DNA from 4 places in the Priestia sp. SRI_019 genome. Region 1 is predicted to be linked to each of the others. Evidence: predicted binding sites of a transcription regulator. Region 1 holds the regulator's gene; each other region holds the start of a gene.

What was found. Region 1 encodes Rex, which represses fermentation and respiration genes when NADH is low (regulators of the CRP and FNR family bind a similar motif). Its sites were predicted from a motif close to TTGTGAAATATTTCACAA; they were not measured.
Region 2: the regulator Rex is predicted to act here: its motif matches at 2,896-2,913, upstream of yeiL (transcriptional regulator YeiL).
Region 3: the regulator Rex is predicted to act here: its motif matches at 2,664-2,681, upstream of nirB (nitrite reductase large subunit NirB).
Region 4: the regulator Rex is predicted to act here: its motif matches at 2,585-2,602, upstream of AC2YJL_RS23795 (L-lactate dehydrogenase).

Annotation. Positions count from the first base shown of each region.
Region 1 covers NZ_JBYCZN010000015.1:10,039-14,579, reverse strand. Annotated here, with positions in the region: gene AC2YJL_RS27155 (ABC-F family ATP-binding cassette domain-containing protein) at 1-966, opposite strand, end outside; gene AC2YJL_RS27150 (redox-sensing transcriptional repressor Rex) at 1,425-2,063, shown strand; gene tatA (twin-arginine translocase TatA/TatE family subunit) at 2,117-2,302, shown strand; gene tatC (twin-arginine translocase subunit TatC) at 2,318-3,073, shown strand; gene AC2YJL_RS27135 (YdiK family protein) at 3,099-3,326, opposite strand; gene AC2YJL_RS27130 (CPBP family intramembrane glutamic endopeptidase) at 3,323-4,051, opposite strand; gene groES (co-chaperone GroES) at 4,351-4,541, shown strand, end outside.
Region 2 covers NZ_JBYCZN010000007.1:32,664-37,204, reverse strand. Annotated here, with positions in the region: gene AC2YJL_RS24470 (DMT family transporter) at 1-599, shown strand, start outside; ZMP/ZTP riboswitch at 762-840, shown strand; gene AC2YJL_RS24465 (phosphoribosylaminoimidazolecarboxamide formyltransferase) at 889-2,055, shown strand; gene yeiL (transcriptional regulator YeiL) at 2,211-2,873, opposite strand; gene AC2YJL_RS24455 (class I SAM-dependent methyltransferase) at 2,982-3,617, shown strand; gene AC2YJL_RS24450 (cupin domain-containing protein) at 3,653-4,000, shown strand; gene AC2YJL_RS24445 (cysteine hydrolase family protein) at 4,230-4,541, shown strand, end outside.
Region 3 covers NZ_JBYCZN010000002.1:1,550,340-1,554,880, reverse strand. Annotated here, with positions in the region: gene AC2YJL_RS18145 (competence protein ComK) at 1-373, shown strand, start outside; gene AC2YJL_RS18140 (sigma-70 family RNA polymerase sigma factor) at 475-966, opposite strand; gene AC2YJL_RS18135 (SGNH/GDSL hydrolase family protein) at 1,429-2,175, shown strand; gene nirB (nitrite reductase large subunit NirB) at 2,907-4,541, shown strand, end outside.
Region 4 covers NZ_JBYCZN010000006.1:42,886-47,426, reverse strand. Annotated here, with positions in the region: gene AC2YJL_RS23805 (methyl-accepting chemotaxis protein) at 1-1,281, opposite strand, end outside; gene AC2YJL_RS23800 (cation diffusion facilitator family transporter) at 1,422-2,297, opposite strand; gene AC2YJL_RS23795 (L-lactate dehydrogenase) at 2,627-3,583, shown strand; gene AC2YJL_RS23790 (lactate permease LctP family transporter) at 3,648-4,541, shown strand, end outside.

The DNA.
Region 1 (4,541 bases):
AATTTCAAACGAAAAACTAGCTGATTTTTCGCCTTCGTTAGGTCGATTTATTAACTCCATTCGATCGAGCTGTTTCCGTCTGCTTTGCGCACGTTTTGTAGTCGATGCGCGGGCGATGTTTCGCTGAATAAAATCATTCAGTTTTGCGACTTCATCTTGCTGCTTTTCATACTGACGCAACTCTTTTTCATATCGCTCTGCTTTTTGTACAAGGTATTTAGAGTAGTTGCCCGTGTACTTGACCGTTGTTTTTTGTGTGACTTCATACACTTGATTTACGACTTTATCAAGGAAGTAACGATCGTGTGAAACAATTAAAATAGCTCCTTCATACCCTTGCAGAAACTGTTCCAGCCATGCTAAAGTTTCAATATCTAAGTGGTTGGTAGGCTCATCGAGAATAAGCAAGTCTGGCTTTGTTAAAAGCAGTTTTGCAAGAGCCAAGCGCGTTTTTTGTCCACCGCTCAAGGAGGAAATAGGGGTGCTATAGTCAAAGTTTGAAAAACGGAAACCGTGAAGAATAGACCGTGTATCCGCTTCATATTGATAGCCGCCTAAATCTTTGAACGTTACTTGAAGCTGGTCGTACTCTTTGGTTAGTTTTTCGTATTGAACTGAATCATTAAAAATGTCTGGATCACCCATCTTCGTTTCAAGCGTACGTAATTCTTTTTCCATTTTCTTTAACGGAGCAAAGACCGTCATCATTTCTTCCCATATGGAGAGTGTTGACTCAAGAACTGTATCTTGTCCCATATAATCAATGGAAACACCTTTAGGTTTAATAATTTCTCCGCTGTCATAAGAAAGCTGCTCAGCAATAATTTTTAATAAAGTTGATTTACCAGCACCGTTTCGTCCCACTAGGGCAATGCGGTCTTTTGATTGTACTTCTAACTTTATATTCGATAAAATGGGTTCTGCCCCATAGTATTTTGTAATACCGTTCAATTGTAGAATAATCATTTTTTCACCTCTAGTAGTATATCCATAGTGTATTTTAACATATTTTCAACTACAAGTTCTTCTTACAAGCGTTTGTAATTTGTAGAGGGACAAGGACAAATGATGAAGCGAATGTTTTGATTCATGAAATAAAATGATTTTACCTGCACATTTTATACAGGATACTATGTTAAAATAAGAGATAAGTGCATCTCTGAACTTATATATGATGGATGTAGAAAACCCGTCATGACTAACAAACGAATCCTTTGAAGGGCACATTGCTTCGTTCTAGCTACCGACTTTAAGTAGTGCTGGATAGACAAAAGCCGTCGGGGTGCGAAGCGGAGTATATATAAAACAAGAGAAAAGAGAGAGAATTGGAAGCGCTACCTCAAAGCGGTTGATGCTTTGTGAAAGGTAATGCAATATGACTTGAAAATGTTAGTAATGACATACATGAACTGAGGGGGTACAACGTGAACACTGAACAATTAAAAATACCACAAGCAACGGCTAAACGATTGCCGCTTTATTATCGTTTTTTAAAAAACTTGCATGCTTCTGGTAAACAGCGTGTTTCGTCAGCGGAGTTAAGTGAGGCAGTGAAAGTTGATTCTGCTACTATTCGCCGGGATTTTTCTTACTTTGGAGCATTAGGGAAAAAGGGATACGGCTACAATGTGAATTATTTGCTTACATTTTTCCGTAAAACGTTAGACCAAGATGAAGTAACGAAAGTAGCACTGATTGGCGTAGGGAATCTCGGAACGGCCTTTTTAAATTATAATTTTATTAAAAATAATAACACTAAAATTGAGTGCGCTTTTGATGTGATAGAAGATAAAGTCGGTACAAAAGTAGGCGACGTGCCGGTTTATCACCTTGACCAATTGGAAGATTATATGAGTGATGACATCTCAGTAGCGATTTTAACCGTTCCAGCCACTGTTGCTCAGCAAATTACCGATCGTTTAGTGAGTTGCGGAATTAAAGGAATTTTAAACTTTACTCCTGCACGCTTAAACGTACCGGATGAGATTCGACTGCATCATATTGATCTTGCTGTAGAATTACAGTCGCTTGTCTACTTTTTGAAAAATTATCCTGTTGAATAAGGCGGACTATGTTACGATTTCCTTAAGTCTAAATTAATAAGGAGAGTGGGAATATGGGGATTGGAGCAGGCAGTTGGATTATTATTGCGATTGTAGCACTGCTTATTTTTGGACCGAAACGGTTACCGGAGCTAGGAAGATCAGTGGGCCAAACGCTTAGAGAGTTTAAGCATGCCGCTAGCGGTGCATCAGAAGATCGTGAAAAAGATAAACAGCGTCAAGTAGATGACAAAGAGTAAAAGGGTGATCATAGTATGACCGAACAAGAAATGTCAATATATGATCATATAGGAGAGCTGCGAAAACGCATTTTAATTGTTTTATTTTTCTTTGTGATTGCCACAATTGGCGGCTTTTTTATAGCGGATAAGGTCATTGTCTATTTACAGCATGCTGATGAGGCAAAAAATTTAACGATGAATGCATTTAGGCTAACAGATCCAGTTAAGATTTATATGCAGTTTGCTGTTATTATCGGCTGTGTACTTGCAGCTCCTGTTGCACTGTATCAACTCTGGGCATTTATTAGTCCTGGTTTATATGAAAAAGAGCGGAAGGTAACGCTAGGATATATTCCTGTTTCCATTTTTCTCTTTATCGGCGGTGTCTCTTTTTCTTATTTTGTGTTGTTTCCATTTGTCGTCGATTTTATGACGCGCGTTTCTGATGAGCTGAATGTAAACCAAGTGATTGGCATTAATGAATACTTTTCTTTTTTAATGCAGCTCACACTGCCTTTTGGCCTGTTGTTTCAGCTTCCTGTCGTCGTGATGTTTTTGACGAGATTAGGAATTATCACGCCTATGTTTTTATCTCAAATTCGAAAATATGCCTATTTCGTACTGCTAGTTATTGCCGCACTTATTACACCACCGGAATTGCTCTCGCACATGATGGTGACAGTGCCGCTCTTAATTTTGTATGAAATCAGCATCATTATTTCCCGCATTTCGTATCGCAAAGTGTTAAAGGCAAGGGCAGAGCAAGAAAGAGAAGATGTTAGTATGTAAAAAAACCACTGAAACAGTGGTTTTTTTATTTAGATGAATCATCTTGATTTTTATATTGCTGCTGCAATTTTTTAATTTTGTAGTGCAAGATAAAGATGCGAACCGCAAACCTGAAATCGAATGCGGCTACGAGTGCAAATAAGATTGTGGGGAAATTCCACACGGTTTCCTGAGCATTTTGAATTGCCAAGTAAGTAAATAAAATCCCCATAATAATATAAATAAACCCTCGTGTTAAAGGGATATTCTTCATAAAAACATGCCTCCAAAAATAAACTGCATTTGTTCTGCTTGTTTTTGCATTTCTATAATTTTATCTGCAAAAATAGTTTGAGATAAAATAACGATTGTATTCATCAAAACATGAGCAATAATAGGTACAACAATTAGTCTTGTTCTTGCATAAAGGAATGCAAATACAAATCCCATGGCTGTATACACAAGTAAATGTTTAAAATCCCAGTGTACCGCAGCGAAAATAAGGGAACTAATAAATGCAGAGATAAAGAAATTGTATCGTTTGTGAAGAGAGCCGAAAATAATCTTTCGGAAAATAATCTCTTCTAGTATTGGTCCAATAACAGACGTAACGACAATAAGGAACGGTGTTGCTTTAACAAGGTTAACAATATTTTGTGTGTTTTCAGATACTTGGGTAATGCCAAGAGCGTGTTCGATCATACCTGCTACAGCTTGACCAGCCATAGCGAGAAACACCCCAAGGACTGACCAGACAACAGCAATCGTTTTTCCAGCATGTTCTATACGCATGGACATGTCACGACGCAGCAGCAGTAAGACAATAAGTAAGCCAAGGATAAAGCTAATGATAGTCCAATAAGTCAAAAGCAGGACATTCGCTGTTCGAACTGGATAGTCATCAAACATTCCTGTTAATTTTAACAGCGGTATACCAACAACTCCTGAAAACTGCATAAGGATGTAGGTGAGGATAACATACCAATAACGTTTTTCCAATCTTCTATACTCCTTTAAAAGGTTTTTATGTATATATGTCGAAGAAGTACTGTAAAGTTAGTAATTTCTTCTTGCTCGTATTGTAACATACATATTATTGAACAGAGAAAAGAATGCTTTATTTCTCAAAATCGTCGAAATCTAAGACTATTATATGTAGTTGTCGTAAATTTTAAATTTTTTTTGTTTAATACTTGCAAAAAAAACCCACTTTGTTTTAATATAATAATTGTGTTAGCACTCGTCGAGGTTGAGTGCTAATAAAAATGCAAACATATTATTTGAGGAGGTTGTTTCACTTGTTAAAGCCATTAGGTGATCGCGTAGTGATTGAACTTGTAAAATCTGAGGAAAAAACAGCAAGCGGTATCGTGTTACCGGACAGTGCAAAAGAAAAACCACAAGAGGGTAAGATTGTTGCTGTTGGTACAGGCCGAGTATTAGAAAGCGGTGAGCGTGTAGCTTTAGAAGTAGCTGCGGGCGATCGTAT
Region 2 (4,541 bases), on a different contig from region 1:
TGGTAACTGCAATTTTTGCTTATTTTATTTTAAAGAATTCTATTACAAAACAACAGATGGTAGGTATCTCTTTTGCTTTAGTAGGTGTTATTCTTGTCCTTACGCAAGGTTCGTTAGAAATTATTCAAACATTATCCATTTCTAAAGGTGATTTACTTATCTTAGCAGGGAATCTATGTTGGGCTTTATATGGTGTATTAGGAAGAAAATATTTGAATGGTAGTTCTTCGATGGAGACCACTACTTATACAATGATTGTTGGTTCTCTTTGTCTTTTAATCTTAGGAGCTTTTTCACCAAGCCCTCAGCCCTTGTCTCACGTTACGTGGTCAGCTTGGGGAGCTATTCTCTTTATGGCTCTATTTACAAGTGTATTAGGCTATTTGTGGTGGAATAAAGGAATGGCTACGATTGGTGCAAGTAATACGTCTTTATTTTTTAATTTAGTTCCAGTCGTCACCATGATGCTTTCTATTTTAACGGGTGCCCTTATTACATTACCTCAAGTGATAGGTACGTGTTTAGTTATTGTAGGTGTTTTAACAGCTTCTGGCTTTTTACGCTTACGAAAAAAACAAAAGATTTCAGCCTCAGTATAAGAATAAATTGGTAAAGTCTATATAGAAAATATATAGACTTTATTACTACCGGTAATACCTGTTGTGTAAATTAGATTTGTATATGATATATAATTAAAAAAGAAAAATTTGGATAAAGGTATTGTTAAAATTATTTTTATTATGTAAAATTTTCTTATAAAACAGACTATGTGTTACTGGCGTAAACATGGAGGACCATGAGGAAGCACATAGATAACGGCCGTACGCCTGGGCAAAGTATTTGAACATGAGTTCAAATACTTTTTTTATTTAGAAAGGAGATTTTTAAGTGAAAGAAATTTGTTTACGATATGGGATGAATCCAAATCAAAGTAAAGCTAACGTTCAGAATGCTGAGAACACGCCTATTAAAATCTTAAATGGAGAGGCGAGTTATATTAACTTCCTAGATGCATTAAATGCTTTTCAACTGGTCCGAGAGCTTCGACAGGCGACTGGTCAACCTGCAGCTGCATCTTTTAAACACGTAAGTCCAGCAGGTGCAGCTGTGTACTCTCCACTAAATGAGACACTTACTGGATCCTATTTTGTTGAAGGCCTAGGCCTGTCTCCTTTAGCGATTGCTTATGCAAGAGCGCGTGGGACAGATAGGATGTCATCGTTTGGAGATTGTGCTGCTTTTAGTGATGAAGTGGATATAACTGTAGCTACTCTCCTCAAAACAGAGGTTTCTGATATGATTGTTGCACCAAGCTACACTCAAGAAGCATTAGAGGCTTTGAAACAGAAAAAGAAAGGAAAATATCTAATTTTAGAGATTGATTCAAACTATGTGCCTGACCCAATTGAAAAAAGAATGGTATTTGGAATTACTCTAGAACAACAAAGAAATGATGTACAGATTGGGAAAGAAGTTTTTAATCGTATTGTTACTACTCAATGTAATATTCCTAAAAATGCAAAGAGAGATCTTCTTGTTGCTCTTATTACATTAAAATATACACAATCAAACTCCATTTGTTTCGCATTAGATGGCCAAACAATTGGAATTGGTGCTGGACAGCAGTCCCGTATTCATTGTACGAGGTTGGCTGCTGAAAAAGCTGATAAATGGTGGCTAAGACAACATCCAAGGGCCCTTAACATGAAGTTCAGAGAAGGCATTTCTCGTGTAGAAGTGAATAATGCAATTGATGGATGGCTTAATGATGATATTACTGAGGTAGAAAATGAGCACTGGAAACAATGTTTTGAGGAGGTCCCTGCTAGGCTAAGTAAGAGTGAAAAACGAGAATGGCTAAAAAGGTTAAAAGGCGTTTCCTATGCATCCGACGCTTTTTTACCTTTCCGTGATAATATCGATCGTGCGGCTCAAAGTGGCGTTAAATATGTGGTTCAAACAGGTAATTCTTTACGAGATGAACAAGTTACACAGGCAGCAAATGAATACGGGATGATCATGGCACATTCAGGTATACGTGTATTCCATCATTGAGCTATGAATTAAATATAATTAGTCCAAAAGAGCCAAGACTTATAAAGGGACTGGCTCTTTTAAACTGTTTTCGATACATATGATTATGGTAACTACCTTTTATATCATATACATATAATTATCTTTCTTATGAAACGAGGTTATTATGAGTGTCTTTAATTTAATTCAGCTAATTTTTTCAAACGTTCTTTGTCTCTAATAATGTAGCCTCGTGACTGCTTTTCAATAGTATTTGATTTACATAGTTGGGCTAGTACATGGAGTAGATGGCGATATGATACACCCAGGTATTCGCATACTTCAGTATGTTTTTCTTTATAAAAGTTATCATCAGCCGACAACATTATAAAAGCAGCAAGACGGTTCTCAAGTGGATAGGCCTGATTTTGTGTATACTTTGCTGAAATTCTAGTTGCTTTCTCGCTTAAAAAACTGCATAAATATCTGAGAAATATAACATCTGTTAAGAGCTTATTTTTACAGGTATCAATAGGAATAGCCAAACAAATGGTTTTTGTGATAGTTTGTATGGCTTTAGCATATCGTTGTGAATTTAATAGTTCCACTTCCCCCATAAATGTTGGAGCTTGTAAAAAATTAATCAAGGACACTTTCCCATTTTCGTGTGTAACATAGAGTTTTGCCTTACCTTCAACAAGATAATAAATATATTGAGGATAGGATCCTTCCTTATAAATAAATTCACCACGTTCAAATTCGCAGACCTGAATAAATGGAGTAATTGGAAAGGAAAAAAGTGATTGAATAGAGTATTTCTCGACATAGTAACTTTGCATAGGGTCGTTTAAAAATTTCATTTTTTCTCCTACTATTATAAAAATATGAGATATCTCACATTATTTTATGTTTTTACATGCTATGATGCAATCAAAGTTGATAGATCAATAGGGAGATGTTTCATAAAGATGATCAAACAAGATGAATATTGGAATGAAGTAGCTAATAAAAAAGAATTTACTACGCCTTTTCAACCTGAATTATTCCTAACACATGTTAATCACAATGCTGTCATATTAGATTATGGTTGTGGGTATGGACGGACTTTATTGGAATTAAGAAGCTACGATTATAACAATTTACATGGTGTAGACTTTTCAGAAGAAATGATTAAAAGAGCTAAGTTTCATAACTCAGAAATCGATTTTCAAGTTATTCAAAGTGGGAAGCTTCCTTTTCCTAATGATTCTTTGGATGCTGTCTTACTTTTTGCAGTTTTAACATGTGTTCATAAAAATGAGGAACAAAACGCTATTTTAAATGAGATTAAACGGGTACTAAAGCCAGGAGGTATTATTTACATCAACGATTTTCTACTAAATAGCGATGAAAGAAATAAATTACGTTATGAAAAGGGACTCACTAAGTATCATACATATGGGGTTTTTGAGTTACCAGATGGGGCTATTTTACGTCATCATAGCGAAGAACGCGTGAAAGAATGGATAGATCAATTTGAAACCTTAGCATATAAGAAATTAGAATATACAACTATGAATAGAAATCGTTCAAATGGTTTAGTGTATATGGGGAAATTAAATTGAATTTATTACAAAGAAAATATAAAGGGAGAATTGTAATGGTAGAGAAATTAGAGCTAGAAAAGATTAATCTTCAAGAAATTACAAAAGATATTAAAGATCAACACGTGAATTTTCCTGTATCGAATATTAATAATCACTGCCTTCGTATAGCTGTATTTTCAGGCGAATACAAATGGCACTATCATTCTAATTCGGATGAGCTTTTTATGGTTTTAGAGGGAGAACTTTTAATTGATTTTAAAGGTAAGGATACTGCTGTTTTAAAACCTAATGATACGTTACTTATACCAGCTGGAACCGTACATAGAACCAGAGCGAAGCAAAGAACAGTAAACCTTTGTTTTGAAGATATAAATGCTGATACGATAATTATTGATGAGTAAATAAAATAACATAACCACTGTAAAAGCCATTTAAGATAGGTCTTAAATGGCTTTTACGTATATACAGATAAATCCCGATAAAAACATTATGGTAACTACATTTATATACTATGTACATTTCAAAGAAAGCTAGATTTTGCAGGATCAAGCTATATAATATGAGATTTTAATTTGATATAATATTATTTTGAATTTTTTACCACAAAACTCAATAGGGGGATACAATTAAATGAGTGAAAAAACAGCTTTGTTGCTTATCGATGTTCAAAACATCATGTTTTCTTATGAAGGTGGATCTTTATGTAATGAACAACAAGTACTTAAAAATATTACTTCTCTAAGGGAAAAAGCACACAAATCTAATGTGCCAATTATCTATATACAGCATACAGACCCCAGTTCGGATAGTATGCTTAGTGAAGGAAAAGTCACATGGGAAATCCATCAGGATGTCGGCCCCATACCAACGGATATAGTTATTCAAAAATCTTCTTGGGACGCATTTTATCAAACAACTTTATACAAAAAACTTCAGGAACTT
Region 3 (4,541 bases), on a different contig from region 1:
GCTAAGAAAGACATGTAAGCAATTATTAGAAGAGGCGTGTATTCGAGAGTTAAGTACATTTAAAGGATCCATTGCCGCTGTTCGAAAACTATTTCCCTATAAACAGCTTACACCTCTTGTCATTAGTCGTTCACAAGCGATTATTGCGTTTCCTACATCTTCGCCCAATGACTACAGCTGCGCTTGGATTTTCTCCTCTCATGTTCATACTTCACATACGCTTGCTACAGTTCATTCACCCTCTATGCTGATTCACTTCAAAGACGGAACGTTCATCCCAGTGAAGCTTTCTTATTATAGTTTAGAAAAAAAGCTGGCCAGAGCGGCTGTTATTCGTAATTACTGTTTAGAAAGTCCGCTTGTCTTGGCATAATGCGTTCGATTTATCGAATAAACTTGTCCTACATATGAACAATCGTTTGGACTACACATATGAACGGAAGGAGGAAGCTTATGATAAGCTTCCTCCTTTTCTTACTCCTGAAGAAGTGAGGCCTTTAGCTTTTTGCGAGCTGCTTTTCCCCAGTTTTTAACGGCTCCCGTGGAGACTCCGTATTTACAGGCAATATCTTTATACGAGTAGCCTTCTAGTAGATGTTCGATTACATAGATTTTTTCTCTTCCCGTTAAATGTTCGATATGCTGCTTAATGATTTCACTTTCTAGCGGAACGGGAAGAGCGGGATATTCATTTAGTGAAAGCAGGTTCTGCTCAGCCGGTGTTTCACGTTCTTCGTATAAAATGGTGCCTTTTAAATGAGAAAGGATCGTACCACGCACGGTTGTGTAGGCATAAGCAGAAAAAGATCCTTTGCTTTCGTCAAATTTTTGATACGCTCTCCATAAACCAATCAACGCAATTTGATAATATTCGTCGTAGTCTTTGTAAATATGAAATTTTTTAATCATCGATACAATTAATGGATGAAAAGATGAAGCGATTTGATCAAACGAGCTTTTTTGCATGTGGCATTCCTTTTTCAAAAACGCGTTTTTGCTGTATTCCGCCGGTATCTCTACTGTACAAGGGGAAGATCACATGTGCGAATGAACGTACATTATGTTTTCTTTTTAAGAAACGTGACGTAATTTCCCCGGAAACTTCACGTTTCGCTAGGAAATATGCGAAGTATACGTGTATTTGTAGAGATTTTACGTACGAAAGGTCCCCCATTCCAAATTCTACTAATCTATACTATTTATATATCGATGTAGCAACTCTACCATCACGGAAGAGCGGTGATGGTAGAGTTGCTAGACCTAAGCGGCAGTCACCCTCCCTTGCGGGTTTGCGCCTGCCGCATATGTGAACCTTTTTGGGCAAATTCAGTGGAGTATTTTTGTGTTGGTCCTTTTGTTTATTCTATTGAATGTAAGTTTGGTGGAGAGGATATAGTAGTTTTTAAAAATGGGTAAAGGGGAGATTGAATGAAGGCGATGGTTGGGATAAATGTGGCGGCGGCTGTTTTGTGCGGCGCGGTGATGTATGCAGGAACGCAGCACTGGCAGGAGCAAACGGAAGCGCAGGCAAGTGAAGTGAAGTCGGCTGTTGTACATAAAGAAAAACAGTTTTCTGATGTATCTGCTTATACACAAAATCTTCCAGACTTTATTACAAAGCAAATTGAGTCGTCTGTCGCAAATAAAAAACCTCTGACTCTTGTAATTGCCACATCCGCAAAGGAAGCAGGGTGGCCTCAGCAGTTAAAAAAAGAACTAGCAGCTACATATGGAAGTGATCTATTTACGGTTAAAACACTTTCATATGGTAACGGGACAACGGATGTGCTTTTATCCTCACATATTGCCGATCAAATTGATCAACTTCAGCCAAACATTATTCTGTTTGAAGCACCTCTTAAAAATGACTACCAGCACCTTACGCTAGATGAGACGCTTGAAAATACAGACAAGCTGATTCATCAGCTCAAAGACTTGAAAAAAACCCTTATGATTCAGCCGTCACAGCCATATATTTCACAAACGGAGTCCTATGAAGAAGGGGTAGAAGCGATCAGGGGAGTCTCTGAAGCAAACTGGGTATATTATATGAATCACTCGCTCATTTGGCCGTTTCATTTAGGCGAGTATATAAATAAAGACAGCGGTAATTTAACGAAAAAAGGAAATGAAGTGTGGGGAGAGTACGTTGTGAATTGGTTTACGGGAAAATAAAAAACAAGCCTTCTTTCTTTTGAAAGAAGGCTTGTTTTTTTCATAATTTTGCTAGATTGTGACTTTTCTTCGTTTTATAGTAGTAATTTTTGGTATCTCTACACTTATAAAGTTTAAAACCAAAAATCTCTAAAGGAGTCCAAACCTTTTTGATGTTTACGAGTGGCATTACGATTCCTCATCCTGTTCTTTATAGAGTTTATATTAATTCATTATAAAGAACTTAAGAGGGATAGTAAATACTATAAAGAACAGGTTATCTAAAAAATTCTTTATAAAGAATTTTTTGGAATAACTATTTTTGTTACATAAATAGTTAGGAGTGCTTGATCTGCAGTAGCCGCAATAGTCGATTTATCTGCTGATAAAAGGGGTAGATCACAAGATACTAACTCAAGTCTTTAGAACAAGACTATCAAACTATCGCTCATTTTTAATAGGAGTGATTTTTATCATAGCTCAGGTTATTTATTCTTGTTACATTAACGTTGTGAAAAACATCACAAAATAAAATGCAAAGGATGATTCAAATTAAAATGTAATTAGAGCACTTATTTTTTTTGCTTGCTGTTAAAGCAATGGAATCGCATACATACCATTATAGTGTTAGATAACCTAACACATAAGTTGAACGATTCAGAAAATTCATATATCTTAAATGTATCTTTAAAGATGCATAGGAAATATATCTTTGAAACAAGCAGGTATAGACGCCAGGGGAGGAATGGAAGATGCAAAAAAAGAAACTCGTATTGATTGGAAATGGAATGGCTGGAGTTCGAGCGATTGAAGAAGTATTGAAGGTTTCAAGCGAAGCGTTTGAAATTACGATTTTCGGAAGCGAGCCTCATCCGAACTATAATCGTATTTTACTATCAAAAGTGCTGCAAGGAGATACGAATGTTGAAGACATTACGTTAAACGATTGGAACTGGTATCAAGAAAACAATATTACATTATATACGGGCGAAACGGTTACTAGTATCGATTCGATAAAAAAAGAAGTAGCGACAAACAGCGGCAGAGTAGAATCGTATGATGAGTTGATTTTAGCAACGGGCTCTCTTCCTTTTATTCTTCCGATTCCAGGATCTGATAAAAAAGGAGTTACGGCTTTTCGAGATATAAAAGACACGGATGAAATGCTGCAGGCTTCTCAGCAGTATAAAAAAGCAGCGGTTATTGGAGGCGGACTGCTTGGATTAGAAGCAGCGCGCGGACTGTTAAATTTGGGAATGGACGTATCTGTGATTCATTTAGCTCCGTATTTAATGGAACGCCAGCTTGATCCAACAGCGGGCAAATTGCTTCAAAACGAATTAGAAAAACAAGGCATGAAGTTTTTGCTTGAAAAACAAACGGCGGAAATCGTCGGCGATGAGCGAGTTGAAGGATTATCTTTTAAAGATGGGACGTTTTTAGACGCTGATTTAGTCGTGATGGCCGTTGGAATTAAGCCAAACGTTCAGCTTGCAAAAGAAGCGGGACTTAACGTAAACCGAGGAATTGTTGTAAATGACTATATGCAAACGGATATTCCAAACATCTACGCGGTTGGAGAATGTGCAGAGCATAGAGGAATGGTATATGGACTGGTGGCACCTTTGTATGAACAAGGAAAAGCATTAGCAAAAGCGATTTGCGGAGCAGAAAAAGTGGCTTATGAAGGGTCGGTTTTATCAACACAGCTAAAAGTGTCAGGTGTTGAAGTGTTCTCCGCAGGAGATTTCACGGAAGATGAAGAGAAAAAAGCGATCAAAGTGTTCGATGAACAAGACGGCATTTATAAAAAGCTTGTTTTGCGAGGCAATCAAATCGTAGGAGCCGTTCTTTTTGGAGACAGCAGCGACGGAAATCGACTGTTTTCAATGATTCAAAAGCAAGAAGATGTATCCGATGTCGCAAAAGTATCGATTTTACAGCCATCTGGCGGTAACGCGGGTGAAAGCTTAGTAGCAAGCATGAGCGCCGATGATATTATTTGCGGCTGTAACGGCGTAACAAAAGGTACGATTGTGGAAGCGATCCAAAAACAAGGATGCTCATCGGTTGATGAAATCAAAGCTTGTACAAGTGCCTCTCGTTCTTGCGGAGGATGTAAACCGCTTGTAGCGGAAGTGCTTCAGCATACTCTTGGCGCTGACTTTGACACGGCGGTGCAAAAAGAAGCGATTTGCGGCTGTACGACTCTGTCACGAGATGAAGTTGTCGAAGAGATTAAAGCAAAAGGCCTTTCGCATACGCGTGAAGTGATGAATGTACTTGGCTGGAATAATGAAGAAGGCTGTTCGAAATGCCGTCCGGCGCTAAATTATTATTTAGGTATGGTGAATCCAACCGGATACGTTGATGAACGCGAATCGCGA
Region 4 (4,541 bases), on a different contig from region 1:
TTGCGAAGATAAACTCATCGTTTTATGATTAGTAGAGTCAGCATCAGAAGCTTGCTGCGTGGCACCGCTGGCAATCTCATGGATAGCCCGGCCGATTTCCTCACTGGATGCAGTTGCTTCTTCAGACACGGCACTCAAGTCTTCAACAGACGTTTTTACTGTCTCAACAGACGTCTGAACCGTACCAATCAATGTTTTCATTTTGGCTACCATATCATTAAACAAATGAGTAAGCTCACCGATTTCATCTTTTGACTTCGTCTTCACCTGAACCGTTAAATCGCCAGCTGTTACTTTGGCTACTTCATTTTTCAAGCGGCGAATCGGATTAGTAATAATTCTTGAGAAGAAGACGGTTAACACCACTGATAATAAGATGCCAATTAACGCAATCCAGACAATAACAGTCAGTAAATGATGAGCGCTTGAGAGCATTTCATTATAAATAAAGGCATTTCCTATCTTCCAATTCGTCCCTTCGAGAGTATCATATGCCATCACTCTCTCTTCACCTTGAAAGGTATACTTCATGAAATCTCTATTCCGGTCTGCTCCGTACATTTTTTTCATAAATGGCTGATTCATCAAATTTTCCCCAGCTTCTGTTGGATGAACGAGCGCTGTGCCATTTTGATCAAATAAAAATGCATACCCACCGTGATTTACTTCTGCTTTACCTACAATGTTTTTTAATGCATCTAAGTCTAAATCAGTAGCTATAACGCCCAGCACATTTTTAGTATCTGGATCTAAAATAGCCTTTGCAATTGTCACGACCGTCTTTTTTGTTGCTGCATCTTCATATGGATCCGTATAAATAACCTCATTAGGTGATTCTACTGCTTGTTTGTACCATACCCTTGAAGTCGGATCATAGTTTGAACCAAACTCTTGTTTAGGAACAGAATACATTCCTTTATTTTTAGTGCCTATGTATTCAAGTGCCAGGTTTGGATACTTTTCTTTAAACTGCGTAAACTCTTTTTGAACTGTGTTCCATGTAAAATACGGATTTTCCTCTTGGTTTGTTTGATCTCCTTCCAGCTTAACAAAATTAACAATTACATCGTTTTCACTATACGTCAGCAAAGAACGACTATACATGTCTAAGTACGTATGAATGGTTTCTTTTAACTCTTTCACTTGACTTTGAGACTGAACTTCTACATCTTGTTCTATTTGCGTTTTGGTAAATTGATAAACAGCCCCTGAAACAACTAATAATAAAATAGCTATAAAAATACTAAAAAATACTACGAGCTTTGCACTTAACCTCTTCATTCCCTCACCCTTCTACAAAAATCTTTATATTACTAATAACGGCTTTTCATTTTCATTTTTGAAGAAGTTTTTGTGATTTATTTCAAATTCCCGCAAAATAAAACCAGCGCATCCTTTCACAATGAAAGAACGTGCTGGTCTTATTTTTGCTTTTCGTATGCATCAGGTTCAATATGAACAAGTGTATCTTTAATTTGATGCTCATCGTTCATCATATGTTCAATTTGATCAGCAATTTCATGGCTTTTGATAACATTTAAATGGGGATCTACTTTAACCGTTACATCAATCACGACTTGATTACCAAGCTTGCGCGCTTTCACATCTTCTACTTCTTTTACACCTTCTACAAGCTCGATGCTTTCTTTGTAGTGCCCTAACTTTTCTTCATCAAACCCGTCCGTTAAGGAATGAGCCGCTTCTTTAAAAATCTCGATGGCTGTTTTACAAATAATAATTCCCACAGCAAAAGCAGCTACCACGTCCAGCCAGGGCAAGCCGAATTGTGAGCCCAAAATTCCCACAACAGCCCCTATACTCACAAGTGCATCAGACAAATTATCTTTAGCAACCGCATATAAAGACTGGCTATCAAGTTTTTTAGCAAGCTTAATATTATATCGGTAGACACCACCCATAACAGCAGCTGCTCCAAGACCTACCCAAGCAGCCAGTAAATTAGGCGCTTCAGATTTGTCCATAAATAATGACTGACCCGCATCGACCAATACTTCTAGTCCGATGACCATCATGATAAAAGAAGCAATAAGTGAAGAGATATGTTCCGCTCTGGAATGTCCATAGGGATGATCATTATCGCGAGGTTTTTTAGAAATTTTTAAGCCGATTAAGACGGCAATGGATGCAATAATATCTGTAACATTATTAAGACCGTCGGCTTTTAATGCAGAGGAAGCGGTGATACCCGCAATAGTAAGTTTACATGCCGATAAAAAGATATATGATAAGATACTAACCCAAGCGCCTTTTTGGGCTTGCTCATAGTAGTTCTCCATCCCTTCAACTCCTTTATTAAAAATAAGCAAACTTAGTGTAACAAATGGATTTCGTGTGGGTCTATAGAAACATTATTGGCTGCTAACATACAAATAGAGAATGTTAAACTCTTTAGCTTTCTGCAAAACAAGTTGCCTTTACTCAACACTTTAAACGTTTAAGATCTTTCTAAATGTGGCACTTCATGTAGAAGAACCTTTTTTAAATCACCCTGTAAAATTGTTTCCTATTTTTTAAGGTGTGATTTTTATCACAGCCGAGGGTATTTATTCTTGTTACACTAACATTGTGAAAAACATCACAAAATAAAATTCAAAGGATGATACAAATGAAAACACAATTTACGCCAAAAACACGAAAAGTTGCTGTAATTGGAACCGGATTTGTTGGCTCAAGCTACGCTTTTTCAATGGTGAATCAAGGTATTGCCAATGAATTAGTGTTAATCGATATGAACAAAGAAAAAGCAGAAGGTGAAGCACGTGATATCAATCATGGAATGCCATTTGCCACACCGATGAAAATCTGGGCTGGAGATTATAAAGACTGTGCTGACGCTGATTTAGTAGTTATTACAGCGGGCGCTAATCAAGCTCCAGGGGAAACACGCTTAGATCTAGTTGAAAAAAACGTTAAAATTTTTGAATGCATTGTAAAAGATATTATGAACAGCGGATTTGACGGCATCATTTTAGTGGCAACAAATCCAGTTGATATTCTCGCACACGTTACACAAAAAGTATCAGGATTACCAAACGAACGGGTAATTGGTTCAGGAACGATTCTTGACACAGCTCGCTTCCGCTACTTGTTAAGCGACTATTTCGAAGTAGATTCTCGCAACGTCCACGCTTATATTATGGGGGAACATGGAGATACGGAATTTCCTGTTTGGAGCCACGCGCAAATTGGCGGTGTGAAGCTCGAACATTTTATCAATACTGCCGCTATTGAAAAAGAACCCGATATGCAGCATCTATTCGAACAAACCCGCGATGCGGCTTACCATATTATTAATCGAAAAGGAGCGACTTATTACGGAATTGCAATGGGGCTTGTACGCATTACCAAGGCTATTTTAGATGATGAAAATTCTATTTTAACGGTATCTGCTTTATTAGAAGGACAATACGGTATTTCTGATGTGTATATCGGCGTACCAGCTATCATTAATAAAAACGGCGTGCGTCAAATTATTGAATTGAATTTAACTCCTCACGAACAGCAGCAGCTCGAGCACTCTGCTAGCATTCTTAAGCAAACTCGCGACAGAGCTTTTGTGTAACATCTAAAGATTTTTGCGGGGGACTCCCCCCCGCTCCCTTGTTTTAAATATGTAGTAGAGGTGTATGAATATGACGTGGACTCAGGTATATAATCCGTTAAATAATATTTGGCTTTCTGCACTAATTGCACTCATCCCCATTATCTTTTTCTTTATTGCTTTAACTCTTTTGAAATTAAAAGGACATATTGCTGCCGGTATTACGGTGCTTCTTTCTATGATTATTGCTATTTATTTTTATGATATGCCTGCCTCAATGGTCTTAGGAGCCACAGGCTACGGGTTTCTGTATGCACTTTGGCCCATCAGCTATATTATTATCGGAGCGGTGTTCTTATACAAGCTAACTGTCAAAAGCGGACAGTTTACTACCATCAGACAATCTATTATTTCAATAACCGATGACCCCCGCTTGCAAATGCTGCTTGTTGCTTTTTCCTTTAATGCTTTTTTAGAAGGGGCAGCGGGATTTGGAGCTCCGATTGCCATTACAGCAGCGCTTCTAGTTGGACTTGGGTTCAAACCGTTAAAAGCAGCGGCGCTATGTTTAATTGCTAATACAGCTTCAGGAGCGTTTGGCGCCATGGGGATTCCTGTTATTGTCGCAGGACAAGTATCTGGCATAGATCCAAAAGAAATTGCTCATTTTCTTGGCACGCAGCTTCCGATTATTTCTTTTCTTATCCCTTTTTTACTTGTCTTTATTATGGATGGGATAAAAGGATTAAAAGACGTATGGAAAGCAACGAGCATCACAGCCGTTTCCTATGCACTGACACAGTATTTAACTGTTACATACATCGGCCCTGAACTTCCAAATATCACATCTTCTATTGTGAGTTTGCTTGCTCTTGCTTTTTATATTAAACGAACAAGCCCGGCAGCAGCTAAAAGCTTCAGCCTGTCACCAAAACAGATTTTAAAGGCTTGGTCTCCTTTTATTCTCTTAACGATACTC